DNA from 3 places in the uncultured Tepidimonas sp. genome. Region 2 is predicted to be linked to each of the others. Evidence: predicted binding sites of a transcription regulator. Region 2 holds the regulator's gene; each other region holds the start of a gene.

Region 1 (5,112 bases), on a different contig from region 2:
GGCCAGCCGCTGGCGGAACTCGGCCGTCTTGGCCTGCAGTTGCTCGTCCGTCAGCATGGCGTACGAGGCTTCCAGCGCATTGATGCGCTCGACCGTCTTGCGGTAGCTCTTGAGCAGCCGATCGTTGCGGCTGCCGAAAATCTTGGTCAGAAAAGGGATGGCCATACAAACCCCACCGCACGGCCCGCCAGGCGTGCGGCTCAAAGAAAACGATGACGAGGTCGTCACCCCGCCCACGGCGGCGCGCAACCGATACCGAGCCCGCGGCACAGCGGCGCCCCGGGTCAGTCATATGGCCATTGTAGCCCTGTGGCAAGTCGCACCGTGGACCCTGCCGGCGCGGCTATGTCGATCGGCCCGCCACGCGCACCTGCAGCACCTGCACCTCGGCATTGGCCGCACGCGCCGCCGCCAGCAGCACGGGGGCGAGCTGGCGTACCTTGGCCGCCACCGATGGATTGGCCGCCAGCAGGCACCACACACCTTCCTCCAGCGGACCCGCCGTCACCAAGGGCCGCAGCGCCGGGGGCAAATGCACGGCCACGCGCTGTAACAGGCGGCGCGAGGCCCAGGCGCGCTCGGCCACATCCGCCAGCACCGGGTGCGCGCGCACGGCCTGTTGCAAGGTCAAGACATTTCGGGACATGTCCACCAAGTGTACGCGCAGCGCCGCGCGCGGCCTCTTGACCGATCACGGCGCTGGCAACAGCCGCAGCAGCCGTCCGGCGCCTCCACGATGCGGTAGCCAAAGTGCAATCGGCCCTCGTGCCGTGGCCGCTGCCGAAAGATGACCTGCACCTCCTGCAAGCGGGTCGCATCGGGTGCCAGCACCGCGCGCGCCAGCGCGGTCGCGTTGCCCTCTCCGTCCGCGCCGGGCTCGGCAAAACAGAAATAGAGCCAGCCAAGCCAGCGCCCAGCGGCCCACGCCACGCACGGGCGTCTGCTGCCCAACCCAAAAAACGCCAGATCACTGCCATGGGCGCAGCGTCGCCGAATGGCGGTGGGGCGTCAAGCCCGGGCAGCGGCATTTCCCTGGCGGGATGTTGGGCATCGCGCCCATCGCTTGGGGAACTTGGACGACTGGCACTCGATCAAAGAGAGTGCTAATATGGAAACCCACAGGAGAGGAGATCCCATGTCCACGACGCTTGCCCTCGCCCCGGCCACCCAGACGCTGCCGGCCGCCTCGTGGTCGAGCCGCGCGCTCGTGTTGCCACCGCTGGGCAACCTGGATGCCTACATCCGCGCCGTCAACCAGATCCCCATGCTCAGCGCGGAGGAGGAGCGCGAATGCGCCCGGCGCTGGCGCGAGCAACAGGATTTGGAGGCCGCCGGCAAGCTGGTCATGTCGCACCTGCGGCTGGTGGTGGCGATTTCGCGCCAGTACCTGGGATACGGCCTGCCGCAGGCAGACCTGATCCAGGAGGGCAACATCGGCCTGATGAAGGCTGTCAAGCGCTTCGACCCCGCGCAGGGGGTGCGACTCGTCAGCTACGCGGTGCACTGGATCAAAGCGGAGATCCACGAGTTCATCCTGCGCAACTGGCGCATGGTCAAGGTGGCCACCACCAAAGCGCAGCGCAAGCTGTTTTTCAACCTGCGCTCGCTCAAGCGCGGCTTCAAGGCCGACGCCGATGACGATGCCGTGGGGCGCGAACGCCTGACGGAGGCCGAGATCGACACCGTCGCCCGCGAATTGAACGTGCGTCGCGAAGACGTGATCGAGATGGAAGCCCGCCTGTCGGGCACGGACGTCGCGCTCGACCCGCTGCCGCAGGATGACCAAGAAGACCACCACGCCCCCATCGCGTATCTGGCCGATCAGCGCCACGAGCCGACGGCGGTGCTGGAGGCGCGCGAACGCGAGCGCCTGAGCTCGGAAGGCATCGAGCACGCGCTGGCCCAGTTGGATGAGCGTTCGCGGCGCATCGTCACGGCGCGCTGGTTGCAGGTCAAAGACGACGGCAGCGGCGGCGCCACGCTGCACGAGCTGGCAGAGGAATTCGGCGTCAGCGCCGAACGCATCCGTCAGATCGAGGCCGCGGCGCTCAAGAAGCTGCGCAAGGCGTTGGAGGCGTACGCCTAAGCCCTGGCCGGCCCCTCACTCCTCGCGCCGCAGCGCGGGGAACAAAATCACGTCGCGGATGCTGGGGCTGTCGGTCAGCAGCATGACCAGGCGGTCGATGCCGATGCCACAGCCGCCCGCCGGCGGCATGCCGTACTCCAGCGCGCGGATGTAGTCGGCGTCGAAGTACATCGCCTCGTCGTCGCCCGCGTCCTTGTTGGCCACCTGGGCGTGAAAACGGGCGGCTTGGTCTTCGGGGTCGTTGAGCTCGGAAAAGCCGTTGCCCACCTCGCGCCCGGTGATGTAGAGCTCGAAGCGCTCGGTGATGCTAGGGTCGGTGTCGCTCGCCCGCGCCAGCGGCGAAATTTCGGTCGGATGGTTGCAGATAAACGTGGGCTGCCAGAGCTTGTCCTCGACCGTCTCCTCGAAGTACAACACCTGCAGCCCGGGCAGGCTGCGGCGATCGAGCCGCTCCTTGACGGGGTCGACCCCCAGGCGGCGCAACTGCTCGCGCAACCAATCCGGGTCGTCCACGCGCTCGCCCGCGTCGGTGTGGCGCAGGATGGCTTCGCGAATGGTCAGGCGCTCGAACGGGGCGTCGAGGTCCACGTCGCGCCCCTGGTAGACCAGCCGGCCGCTGCCGCACACGGTGTGCGCTACGTGCCGGATGAGCCGCTCGGTGAAGGCCATCATGTCCACGTGGTTCCAGTACGCCGCGTAGAACTCCATCATGGTGAACTCGGGGTTGTGGCGCACACTGATCCCCTCGTTGCGGAAGTTGCGGTTGATCTCGAACACGCGATCGAACCCGCCCACCAACAGCCGCTTCAAGTACAGCTCCGGCGCGATGCGCAGGTACATGTCCTGATCGAGCGCATTGTGGTGGGTGACGAACGGCTTGGCGTTGGCCCCGCCAGGAATGGGATGCAGCATGGGGGTCTCGACCTCCAGAAACCCGTGCTGCACCATGAAGTCGCGCACCGCGGTGACGGCCTGGCTGCGCGCCACGAAGCGCTGGCGAGCCGCGACGTCGGTCATCAGGTCGACGTAGCGCTGGCGGACCTTGAGCTCCGGGTCATGGACGCCATGGAACTTGTCCGGCAGCGGGCGCAGGCTTTTGACGATCAAGCGCAGGCGGTCGGCTTTGATCGAGAGCTCACCCGTACGGGTTTTGAACACCGTGCCTTCGGCGTACAGGATATCGCCGAGATCCCAGTGTTTGAAGCTTTCATAGGTGGCCTCGCCCAGTGTATCCTTGGTCAGGTAGAGCTGGATGCGCCCCCCGGTCGGGCCGAACGAGGCGTCCTGGATGGTGGCAAAACTGGCCTTTCCCATGACGCGCTTGAGCATCATGCGCCCAGCGACGCTCACGCGCGCCTGCAGGGGTTCGAGCAGCTCGTTGCTCATGTGGCCGTATTCGGCCTGCAACCCTTCGGCCGTGTGTTGCGGACGCACGTCGTTGGGGAACGCGGGCCCCGCCCCCTGCGCGGCGGCGGCGCGCAGCGCCTGCAGCTTTTCGCGGCGCTCGGCCATCAGCTGGTTTTCGCTGGCGCCGTCGGCGGGGGGTCGATGCTCGTGATCGGTCATGGCTGTGCACGAAAAGAAAGGGTCCTGCGGTGGGTACCGCAAAACCCTCGATTGTAGGCTCCGCCCGGGATCGACCCGCCGTCGGTGGGTGCCCAGCTGCGTAGCCCCGAGTGTCAGGCGATCGCGGCTTCGCCCAGGTACGCCGCGCGCACCTTGGGGTCGTCCAGCATGGCTTTGGCCTCACCGACCATGATGATCTCGCCCGAGTCCATGACGTAGCCCCGGTCAGCCACCTGCAGCGCGCGGCGAGCGTTTTGCTCCACCAACAGCACGGTCACGCCCTGCGCGTGCACGTCGCGCACCACCTCGAAGATTTTGTCCACCATGATGGGCGACAGGCCCATCGACGGCTCGTCGAGCAGCAGCAGCTTCGGCCGGCTCATGAGGGCGCGTGCCATGGCCAGCATCTGTTGCTCCCCGCCCGACATGGTGCCCGCGAGCTGGTCACGGCGCTCCTTCAGGCGCGGAAACAGCTCGAACATGCGGTCGATGTCACGCTGGATCTCGGCCTTGTCGGTGCGCACGTACGCGCCCATGAGCAGGTTTTCGGTGATGGTCATGCGCGTGAACACGCCTCGCCCCTCGGGCACCATGGCCAGGCCGCGCTTGACCAAGTCCCACGAACCCATACCGCGAATGGGCTGGCCCTGGTAGGTGATATCACCGGCCTCGGCCAACAACATGCCGGTGATGGCCTTCATGGTCGTGGTCTTGCCCGCGCCGTTGGAGCCGATCAGGGTCACCAGCTCGCCCTCGCGCACCTCCAGATCGATACCCTTGACGGCCTTGATGCCGCCATACGAAACCTTCAGACCCGTGACTTTGAGCAGGGTATTGGCCATTTCAGTGTCCTCCGGTGCCCAGGTAGGCCTCGATGACCTTGGGATTGCGCTGCACCTCGGCCGGTGTGCCCTCGGCGAGCTGCTTGCCGTAGTCGAGCACGGTGACGCGGTCGCACAGCCCCATGACGAGCTTGACGTCGTGCTCGATGAGCAGGATCGTGCGGTTGTCGTGGCGGATGCGGTCGATCAGCTCGCGCAGCTGCACCTTTTCGGTGGCGTTCATGCCCGCGGCCGGTTCATCCAGCGCGATCAGCTTGGGGTCGGTCGCCAACGCACGCGCGATCTCGAGGCGCCGCTGGTCGCCGTACGACAGCGTGCGCGCCTTGTAGTCGGCGTACTTGGCGATACCCACGTACTCCAGCAGCTCCATGGCCCGCTCGGCGATGGCTTTTTCTTCGCCCTTGAAGCGCGGCGTGCGCAGGATGGCGTCGATGATGTTGGAGCGCGTGCGCACATGCCGGCCGACCATGACGTTTTCGAGCACGGTCATTTCGGCAAACAGGCGGATGTTTTGAAAGGTGCGCGCAATGCCCGCCTTGGCCACCTCATGCACCGCCGTCGGGGTGTACGGTTTGCCGTCGAGCTCGAAGGTGCCGCTGTCAGGCGTGTACAGCCCGG
Region 2 (5,112 bases):
CGACAGCGGGTGCATGCGCCGCGTCTCCGAGTAGCGGCGGATCAGCACGTCGTCGCTGGCATCCAGAAACAGGATGGTGAGCGCCATGTCGCGCTCGCGCAGCGCGGCCAGCCGCTGCGGCAAGCCCGGCAGCGACGCGGCGCTGCGCACGTCGATCGCCACGGCCACCCGCTCGGCGTGGTGGCTGCGCTCGACGTCGATGAACGCCTCCAGCAGCTCCGGCGGCAGGTTATCCACGCAGTAAAAGCCCGAGTCCTCCAACGCATGCAGGGCCACGGATTTGCCCGACCCCGACATGCCGGTGATGAGCACGATCTGCAGCGGCCCACCCGCGGCAGGCGTCGTCTGCGGGGCGGCGTCGGCGTTGGGCGTGGGCTGGGTCGGTGGGTTCATGGCTGCAGCAGCTCCCGTGCGTGGGCCAGCGAGGTCTCCGAGCCGCTGCCGCCCAACATGCGCGCCAGCTCCTGGACGCGCGCGTCACCCTCCAGCGGCGTGACCAGGCTGACCGTGGCGCCGCCCTCGCGTGTCTTGCTCACGTGCAGGTGGTGATGGGCGCACGCGGCCACCTGGGGGAGGTGGGTGACAGCCAATACCTGGCGGTCGCCGCCTAACCGCGCCATCAACTGGCCCACCGTGTGCGCCACGGCACCGCCAATACCGCTGTCGATCTCGTCGAAGATCAGTGTGGGAGCCTCACCCAACTGGCTGGTGACGACCGCGATCGCGAGTGCGATGCGCGACAACTCACCGCCCGAGGCCACTTTGCCCACCGGGCGCGGCGTGGTGCCCGCGTGCCCTGCGACCAAAAACTCCACGCGCTCCAGCCCGCTGGCCTGCGGCTCGGGCAGCGGCTCCAGCCGCACCTCGAAGCGGCCACCGGCCATGCCCAAGCCTTGCATCGCCTCGGTGATGGCTGCGCCTAGCCTCGCGGCAGCGGGCTGCCGCGCTTGGGAGACGGCCTGCGCCTGCGCCAGGAAAGCGGCACGCGCCCGCTCAGCGCTGGCGCGCAGCGCATCCAGATCGGCTGCGCGTTGCAGCTCGCGCAGGCGGGCCTGCCAGTCCTGCCAGCGCTGGTGCAGCTCTTGCGGTGGGCAGCGGTAGCGGCGTGCCAGCGCCAGCCAGCGCGACAGGCGCTCGTCCAGGGCCGCCAGCGCGGCCGGGTCCAGTTCGGTGTGCGCGGCGTGGTGCTGCAAGTCGCGGCAGGCGTCGCTCACCTGGTCGAGTGCTTGCTGCAGCACGTCGGCCAGCTCGGCATAGCGGGGTTCGATGTGCGCCTGCTCGCGCAGCGCGTGGATGGCGCGACCCATCAGCCCGCTGGCGTTGATCTCGTCGCCGTCCAGCGCGGCCAGCGCGCTCTGCGCGGCGTCGATCAGCGTTTGCGCGTGCGCCAGCCGGGCGTGCTGGCGGTTGAGTTCGTCCCACTCGTCCGCCCCGGGCGCGAGCCGCGCCACCTCGTCGATTTGCCACTGCAGCCGCTCGCGTTCGGCGTCGCGCGTGGCTTGGCCCGCGATGGCGGCCTCCAGCGCCGCCTCGGCGCTGCGCCAGTCCAACCACGCCGCTTGCAGGGCCGAGGTGTCCAGCCGGGCGTAGCGGTCTAGCAAGTCGCGCACGCGGTCCGCCCGCGTCAGGCTCTGCCACGCGTGCTGGCCGTGGATGTCCACCAGGTATTCCCCCAGCGCCCGCAGCTGGGCGGCGGTGGCCGGGCTGCCGTGGATCCAGGCGCGGCTGCGGCCTTGCGCATCGACGGTGCGGCGCAGCAACACGGGTTCGCCCGCGGCCACCTCGAACCCCTGTTCGCGCAGCCAATCGAGGGCAGCGCGCGGCACGTCGAACTCACCTGCCACCTCGGCGCGCGCCGCGCCCTCACGCACCACGTGCGCTTCCGCGCGTCCGCCCAACAGCAGTTGGAGCGCATCGATCAGGATCGACTTGCCCGCTCCGGTTTCCCCGGTCAGGGCCGTGAATCCGGGGCCCAATTCCAGATCCAACGAGCGCACGATGACGAAGTCGCGTACCGCCAGCCGCAGCCAGCTCATGCCTCGGTCTCCTTGACGGGGGTCATGTGGCAACCCCTTCGTTCCAGTGCAGCTTGCGCCGCAGGGTATCGAAGTAGCTCCAGCCCACCGGGTGCAGCAGCCGCAGCGTGTGCACCGAGCGCCGTACCACAATGCGGTCGCCCGGCAGCAGGCTGGTAAACGTTTGCATGTCGAAGTGCGCGCTGGGTTCGCGTCCGGCGACCACTTCGATCACGATCTCGCCGTCGCTGGGCAGCACGATGGGGCGGTTGGACAGCGTGTGCGGCGCGATCGGCACCATCACCCAGCCGGCGATCGCGGGGTGCAACAGGGGGCCACCGGCCGACAGGGCGTAGGCGGTGGAACCCGTGGGCGAGGCGATGATGAGCCCATCGGCGCGCTGGTTGGCCACAAAGTGGCCATCGACCTCGACGCGCAGCTCGACCATGCTGGGGGCACCCCCGCGGTTGACCACCACGTCGTTCATGGCGATGGTCTCGAACACGCCATGCCCATCGCGCCAGACGCCGGCGTGCATGAGGGTGCGGCGCTCTTCCTCGTAAGCCCCGCGCAGCATGGGATGCAGGATGTCGGCGAACCGATCGAACGGAATGTCGGTGATGAAGCCAAGCCGCCCCTGGTTGATTCCGATGAGGGGTACACCATAAGGCCCCAACTGGCGGCCGATGCCCAGCATGGTGCCATCACCCCCGACGACCAGTGCCAGGTCACAATGCGCGCCGATGCCCGCAACGTCGCGCGTGCCATCCCCCAGCGGGCCGATGTGGTGCGCCGTCTCTCGCTCCAGCGTCACCTCGCACCCTTGGTCGTGCAAAAAGTGCACGACCTGCTCCAGGGCCTCGCGGCTGCCACTGGCGTGGTATTTGCCCACCAGGGCCACGCGCTCAAAGCGCAACGCAACACTGCCGTCCACGGACGCGACGGGCGATGCGGGCTGCACGGTGGGCGGTTTCATGCTCAAATTACAACACGAGAAAGCGACGGTGCCATGATGTTAGACGAGCGTTCCAAATTGCTGCTCAAGGCGTTGGTCGAGCGCTACATTGCGGACGGCCAGCCGGTGGGCTCGCGCACGCTGTCCAAGGCGGCCGGGCTCGATCTGTCGCCCGCAACGATCCGCAACGTGATGAGCGACCTCGAGGACTTGGGGCTGGTGGCCAGTCCCCACACCTCGGCCGGGCGCGTGCCGACACCGCGCGGCTACCGCTATTTCGTGGACACGATGCTGACCGTGCGGCGCGCCGAGCTGCCCACCATCGACGCCCTGCCCGCGCCGGCGTTGGCGGCCGACCAGCCGCGCCAAGTGCTCAGCCAGGCGGCGCAGCTACTGTCGCAGCTGTCGCACTTCGTGGGCGTGGTGCGGGTGCCGCGGCGGTCGGCCGTGTTTCGGCACATCGAATTTCTGCGTCTGTCGGAGCGCCGCGTGCTCGTCATTCTGGTCTCGCCCGACGGGGAGGTGCAAAACCGCATCCTGCACCCCCAGACGGAATTTACCCAAGATCAGCTGCAGTCGGCGGCCAACTACCTGAATGCGCACTACGCCGGGCTGGCGCTCGACGAGGTGCGTGCGCGCCTGCGCGACGAGGTGGATACCCTGCGCGGCGAGATTGCGGGGCTGATGGTCAAGGCGGTGGAGGCCGGCAGCGAGGCGGCCCAGACGGACGAGGTGGTGATCGCGGGCGAGCGCAACCTGCTGGAGGTCGACGACTTTGCGCGCGACATGAGCAATCTGCGTAAGCTGTTCGATTTGTTCGAGCAAAAAACCCAGGTCATGCGGCTGCTGGACATCTCGGCCCAGGCCGACGGGGTGAGCATTTTCATCGGTGGCGACAGCCAGGTGGTGCCATACGAAGAGCTCTCGGTGGTCAGCGCGCCGTATGAAGTCGACGGCCAAGTCGTGGGTACCTTGGGCGTCATCGGCCCGCAGCGCATGCCCTACGACCGCATGATCCAAATCGTCGACATTACCGCCAAGCTGGTCGGGCAAGCGCTCAGTCAGGGTCGGGGGGAGTGATCGCGCGAAGCCATTAGCAGTCTGCTCAGGCGGTATCGTCGTCCACTGCCAGCCAGTCGGTCGCGTCCAGTCCGGAGGGTGCGTCGGCTGGCAGCGCCTCCACGCCCCGCAGGCGGCGCTCGATGGCGCGTGTGCGCACGCCGATGTCGTCGAACTTGCGCGCCGCCTGGTCGATCGATTTGCGCGTGGCGTCGATGATCTGGCCGAATTTGCCAAACTCGGTCTTGACGCTGGCCAGGATGGCCCACACCTCGGACGAGCGCTTCTCGATCGCCAGCGTGCGAAAGCCCAGCCGCAGGCTGTTGAGCATGGCGGCCAACGTCGTGGGCCCTGCCAGCACGACGCGGCATTCGTTTTGTAGCGTCTCGACCATGCCGGGGATGCGGCAAGCCTCGGCGAACAGCCCCTCGGTGGGCAGGAACAGGATCGCGAAGTCAGTGGTCTTGGGGGGGTTGAGGTATTTTTCGCGGATTTTGCGCGCCTCGGCCTTGAGCGCACTGGCAAACGCCTGCGTCGCCCGGGCGATCGTGTCTTTGTCACCGCTGTCGTGCGCGTCCAGCAGCCGCTGATAGTCCTCCACCGGGTACTTGGAGTCGATCGGCAGCCACACCGTCTCCTGGTCGTGGCGCCCCGGCATCTTGATTGCGAACTCGACCAGCTCGTTGCTGCCCTCGACGGTGCGCACGTTGCGCTCGTATTGTTCGACGGTCAAGAGGCTGTCGATGAGCGCGCCCAGTTGCACCTCGCCCCACGTGCCGCGTGCGCGTACGTTGGTCATGACGCGCTTGAGGTCGCCCACGCTACCGGCCAGTTGCTTCATCTCGCCCAGGCCGGCGTGCACCTGCTCCAGCCGTTCGCTCACCAAGCGGAAGGAATCGCCCAGGCGCTGCTCCAGCGTGGCGTGTAGTTTTTCGTCGACGGTGCGGCGCATCTCCTCCAGCTTGGTGGTGTTGTCGGCTTGGATGGCCGCCAGCCGCTCGTTGAGCGCGGCACGCAGCTGCTCCGAGTTGTGCTGTGCCCCCTGCACCATCGCTTGTAACTGCTGTGCCACCGAATCCTGCA
Region 3 (5,112 bases), on a different contig from region 2:
AGGTCACCATCGGGCGCAGCGGGATTCAGTTGGCCGAGGAGAGCATCCAACTCCATGGCGGCATGGGCATGACCTGGGAGCTGCCGCTGGCGCACTACGCCAAACGCTTGGTCATGATCGACCACGAATACGGCGACGAGGATCACCACTTGGCGCGCTTCATGGCCCTCAGCCGCGAGCGTGAGGCGCGGGGGTGAGCGCACCGGTCCGAAGCGCCGGAAACCCGGCTGTCGTGGGACGATCCACCTGCCATGCGTATCGCCGCGACCCCGAAGTCAACCCGTTCGCGAGGGCGCTGGCGTTGGCCTGTGCCCTTGGGGGGGCGGCGTCGCTGGCATGCATGGTATCGGGCGGAGCAACTGCCCGCGATCGTGGAACTGCTGCAACGATGGCAAGGACTGGCCACTGGCATGCCCGGCTGGATGCCGCGCAACGCCGCTGGTGCGCGTGCTGTGGGCGCGCACCTGGCGCTCGCCCGATCCCGAACTCGCCGCCTACCAGGATGCACTGTGGCGTGCAGGGTGCCGCTGGTTGGCCGATTGGCACGAGCGGCAGGCCACACCCGAGCAACGCGCCCGCGCCGTGTCCCGGTTGCAGGCGTATGAGCGCGAGGTCCGGGCCCTGTTGAACGACCGCGGTATCGATGACCGCGCGCTCGGTGTCGCCAGCCGGCCATGAAAAAAACCCGCTGAGGCGGAAACGTCCCCAGCGGGTTTTTTGCCGACTCGCCGGGGGCATCGCCCCCGCGAGTGGTCAGGATGTGATGTGCCGTGGTCGGCTGCTCACATGTCCATACCCATGCCGCCCATGCCGCCGCCAGCCGGCGCCGGGGTTTCGGCCTTGGGCGTTTCGGCAACCATGCACTCGGTGGTCAGCATCAGGCCAGCCACCGACGCCGCGTTTTGCAGCGCGGTGCGGGTCACCTTGGTCGGGTCCAGAATACCCATCTCGATCATGTCGCCATAGGTGTCGTTGGCGGCGTTGAAGCCGAAGTTGCCCTTGCCTTCGAGCACTTTGTTGATCACGACCGAGGGCTCGCCACCGGCGTTGGCCACGATCTCGCGCAGGGGCGCTTCGACGGCCTTCATCACCAGTTTGATACCCGCGTCTTGATCGGGGTTGGCGCCCTTGAGTTCACCCACGGCCTGACGGGCGCGCAGCAGCGCCACGCCACCGCCGGGCACGATGCCCTCTTCGACTGCGGCACGGGTGGCGTGCAGCGCGTCTTCGACACGGGCCTTCTTCTCCTTCATTTCGACCTCGGTGGCCGCCCCCACCTTGATCACCGCCACACCGCCGGCCAGCTTGGCCACGCGCTCTTGCAGCTTCTCGCGGTCGTAATCGCTGGTGGCTTCTTCGATCTGCACGCGGATCTGCTTGACGCGCGCCTCGATGTCCTCGGCCTTGCCCGCGCCGTCGATGATGGTGGTGTTTTCCTTGGCCACTTCGACGCGCTTGGCCTGACCCAGGTCAGCCAGCGTGACTTTCTCGAGCGTGAGGCCAACTTCTTCGGCGATGACCTTGCCGCCGGTCAGGATGGCGATGTCCTCCAGCATGGCCTTGCGGCGATCGCCGAAGCCCGGGGCCTTGACCGCGCACACCTTCAGGATGCCGCGGATGGTGTTGACCACCAGCGTGGCCAGCGCCTCGCCTTCGACGTCCTCGGCAATGATCAGCAGCGGACGGCCGGCCTTGGCCACTTGCTCCAGCGCGGGCAGCAGGTCGCGAATGTTGCTGATCTTCTTGTCGTGCAGCAGGACGTACGGGTTCTCCAGCACGCAGACCTGCTTGTCCGGGTTGTTGATGAAGTAGGGCGACAGATAGCCGCGGTCGAACTGCATGCCTTCGACGACATCCAGCTCGTTTTGCAGGCTCTTGCCGTCTTCGACGGTGATCACGCCTTCCTTGCCGACCTTGTCCATCGCATCGGCGATGATCTGGCCGATCGACTCGTCGCTGTTGGCCGAGATGGCGCCGACCTGGGCGATTTCCTTGCTGGTGGTGGTGGGCTTGCTGATCTTCTTGAGCTCGGCCACCAGCGCCTCGACGGCCTTGTCGATGCCGCGCTTGAGGTCCATCGGGTTCATGCCAGCGGCGACGTACTTCATGCCCTCACGCACGATGGCCTGGGCCAGCACGGTCGCGGTGGTGGTGCCGTCACCAGCGTTGTCGCTGGTCTTGGACGCCACTTCCTTGACCATCTGGGCGCCCATGTTCTGCAGCTTGTCCTTGAGCTCGATTTCCTTGGCGACCGACACACCGTCCTTGGTCACGGTGGGGGCGCCGAACGAGCGCTCGAGCACCACGTTGCGGCCCTTGGGGCCCAGGGTCACTTTGACGGCGTTGGCCAGGATGTTCACACCCTCGACCATGCGATGGCGCGCATCAGCGCCGAAAACCACGTCTTTGGCTGCCATAGTTCAGATTCCTTTGCAAATGAGTGAGTGATGGACGTCAGACCACGGGGGTCGGGATCACTTCTCGATGACGGCAAACAGGTCGTCTTCCTTCATGTCCAGCAGCTCTTCGCCGTCGACCTTGACGGTTTGGCCGCTGTACTTGCCGAACAGCACGCGGTCACCGACCTTGACGCTCAGGGGCTTGGTCTCGCCCTTGTCGTTGGTCTTGCCGGGACCGACGGCCAGCACTTCGCCTTGATCGGGCTTCTCGGCCGCGTTGTCCGGGATCACGATGCCCGAGGCGGTCTTGGTCTCGTTTTCTAGACGCTTGACGATCACGCGATCGGCGAGAGGACGAAGTTTCATGCGATCTCCTGTCGAAAGGACGATGAGAGGAAGTAGAAGAGGAAGAGCGAGCGGCGGATGCCGTGTGTTAGCACTCACCGCTGACGAGTGCTAATGATAGGGCCTTGGCGACGTGTTTTCAAGGGGGGCTGCGCGGGGCAACAAAAAAGCCCGCACTCGGGCGGGCTTGGGAGCATTCTTGGTGGCGCTTCAGGGATTCGAACCCCGGACCTGCGGATTATGATTCCGTCGCTCTAACCGGCTGAGCTAAAGCGCCAACGAGGGCCGCATTATAGCGAAAAACCAACCGGCTGCCGTGGCCGTCAGCGGTGGCGGAACTGCGGCGTGCGCTTCTCCAGGAAGGCGGCCATGCCTTCTTTTTGGTCTTCGGTGGCGAACATGGCGTGGAACATGCGGCGCTCGAACGCCAAGCCGTCGGCCAGCGACCCCTCGAAGGCGCGGTTGATGGCTTCCTTGGCCGCCAGCACGGCCAGCCGGGGCATGGCCGCGATCGACAGCGCCATCGCCATCGCCTCGTCCATCAGCTTGTCCAGCGGCACGACGCGGCTCACCAGCCCGGCACGCTCGGCTTCAGCGGCATCCATCATGCGGCCCGTCAGCGCCAGCTCCATGGCCTTGGACTTGCCGATCGCGCGCGGCAGCCGCTGCGTGCCGCCGGCGCCCGGGATGACGCCGATCTTGACCTCGGGCTGGCCAAAGCGCGCGTTGTCGGCAGCGATGATGATGTCGCACATCATGGCGACCTCACAGCCGCCACCCAGGGCGAAGCCGGCGACGGCTGCGATGACCGGCTTGCGCACGTGGCGCAGCGCCTCCCAGTTGCGGGTGATGTACTCGCTGCCGTAGACGTCCGAGAAGGTGTAGCGCGCCATGGCGGCAATGTCGGCGCCGGCGGCGAAGGCCTTTTCGCTGCCGGTCAGCACGATGCAGCCGATGGCGTCGTCGGCGTCGAACGCCTTGAGCGCCTGGCCCAACTCGGTCATGAGCTGGTCGTTGAGCGCGTTGAGCTGCTTGGGCCGGTTGAGCGTGATGACGCCGACCGGGCCTTCGGTGTGGATCAGCAGGGTTTCGTAGGTGGGGGTGGTCTCGCTCATGTGGGAGTCCTCGGGACGGGGTGGCACAATGGAAAACGAAATCGAGATGGGGTGTGACGCAGCGACTGTAGCGCAAGCTGCCCGCCGTGCTTGCCCCCTAACCAGAGGAGACGATGGATGACCACGACGCTTGCCGAGACGCCCCCGGCCGACGAGATCCGCTTCGAGCGCCGCGGCGCGGTCGCGCTGCTCACGCTGAATCGCCCGCAGGCACTCAACAGCTTCACCCGTTCCATGCACCGCGCGTTTCAGCAGGCGCTGGCCGAGGTCGAGGCCGACCGGACGATGCGCGCGCTGGTGCTCACCGGCGCGGGGCGTGGCTTTTGCGCCGGGCTGGACTTATCGGAGCTGGACTTCACGCCTGGCCCCGAACAGATGGAGCGCGCCAACCCGGGGCCGGTGATCGACGAATGTTTCAATCCCAGCGCGCGCGCGCTGATGAACCTGCGCGTGCCGACGGTGGCCGCGGTCAACGGCGTGGCCGCAGGGGCGGGGGTGTCGCTGGCGCTGACCTGCGACCTCACGATTGCCGCGCCGCACGCCAGCTTCGTACAGGCGTTCAGCAAGATCGGGCTGATTCCGGATGCGGGGGGCAGTTGGCTGACCGTGGAGCGCCTGGGCTTGGCGCGTGCCATGGGTCTGGCCTTGCTGGGGGACAAGTTGTCCGCCCAGCAAGCCAAAGACTGGGGTTTGATTTGGGACGTGGCCGACGACCCGCTGGCGGCGGCGCTGGCGCTGGCCGAGCGGCTGGCGGCCATGCCCACGCGCGCGCTGGTGGCCACGCGCCATTTGCTGCGCGGCGCGCTGCAGCGCTCGTTCGAGCAGCAGCTCGAGGTCGAGCGCGACCTTCAGTCGGCGCTCGGTCGCACGCACGATTACGTGGAGGGTGTCACCGCTTTCTTGCAGAAGCGCGCGCCGCAGTTCCGCGGCGAGTAGGCCGCGCAGCGGCAGGCGGTCGCGTGCCCGGCCCCATGAGGGGGTGGCGGCTATCGGCGCCGGGCAGCAGCTGCACCGCCACGGCCGGTGGTGGCCAACTCAGCGTGCAGCGCAGCACGCGGCCATCGCGCACCACCCAGGCCGTCAGCGGCTCACCGGCGGTCAATCCGCGGGCGTGCAGCGCGACGTCGTCGAGCCGGCGCACGCGCCAGACCTCCCGGGCGCGCTCGACGGCCAGCCACTCGTCGCCGGCGGCCATGCCCGCCGCTTCGGCGGCACTGCCACGCAGCACGTTGCGCAGCCGCACGCCCTGGCTC

The links. The regulator HrcA, encoded in region 2, represses chaperone genes, less so after heat shock. The targets are predictions, from matches to a motif close to TTAGCACTCNNNNNNNNNGAGTGCTAA.
Region 1: a site for HrcA is predicted at 1,081-1,107, ahead of rpoH (RNA polymerase sigma factor RpoH). Genes of this name have one in related genera too.
Region 3: a site for HrcA is predicted at 2,833-2,859, ahead of Q0716_RS03145 (co-chaperone GroES). Genes of this name have one in related genera too.

Annotation. Positions count from the first base shown of each region.
Region 1 is NZ_CALIND010000199.1:10,756-15,867, reverse strand. Features, by position in the region: partial or broken gene secA (preprotein translocase subunit SecA) at 1-165, opposite strand, end outside; gene Q0716_RS10545 (hypothetical protein) at 344-646, opposite strand; gene Q0716_RS10540 (PQQ-dependent sugar dehydrogenase) at 628-930, opposite strand; gene rpoH (RNA polymerase sigma factor RpoH) at 1,136-2,086, shown strand; gene lysS (lysine--tRNA ligase) at 2,102-3,652, opposite strand; gene Q0716_RS10525 (ABC transporter ATP-binding protein) at 3,766-4,494, opposite strand; gene Q0716_RS10520 (ABC transporter ATP-binding protein) at 4,496-5,112, opposite strand, start outside.
Region 2 is NZ_CALIND010000175.1:12,369-17,480, reverse strand. Features, by position in the region: gene rapZ (RNase adapter RapZ) at 1-297, opposite strand, end outside; gene recN (DNA repair protein RecN) at 390-2,036, opposite strand; gene Q0716_RS09135 (NAD kinase) at 2,059-2,991, opposite strand; gene hrcA (heat-inducible transcriptional repressor HrcA) at 3,028-4,050, shown strand; gene rmuC (DNA recombination protein RmuC) at 4,076-5,112, opposite strand, start outside.
Region 3 is NZ_CALIND010000060.1:613-5,724, forward strand. Features, by position in the region: partial or broken gene Q0716_RS03130 (acyl-CoA dehydrogenase) at 1-197, shown strand, start outside; gene Q0716_RS03135 (hypothetical protein) at 442-678, shown strand; gene groL (chaperonin GroEL) at 783-2,417, opposite strand; gene Q0716_RS03145 (co-chaperone GroES) at 2,475-2,765, opposite strand; tRNA gene Q0716_RS03150 (tRNA-Met) at 2,945-3,021, opposite strand; gene Q0716_RS03155 (enoyl-CoA hydratase) at 3,068-3,859, opposite strand; gene Q0716_RS03160 (enoyl-CoA hydratase-related protein) at 3,977-4,795, shown strand; gene Q0716_RS03165 (peptidase M61) at 4,749-5,112, opposite strand, start outside.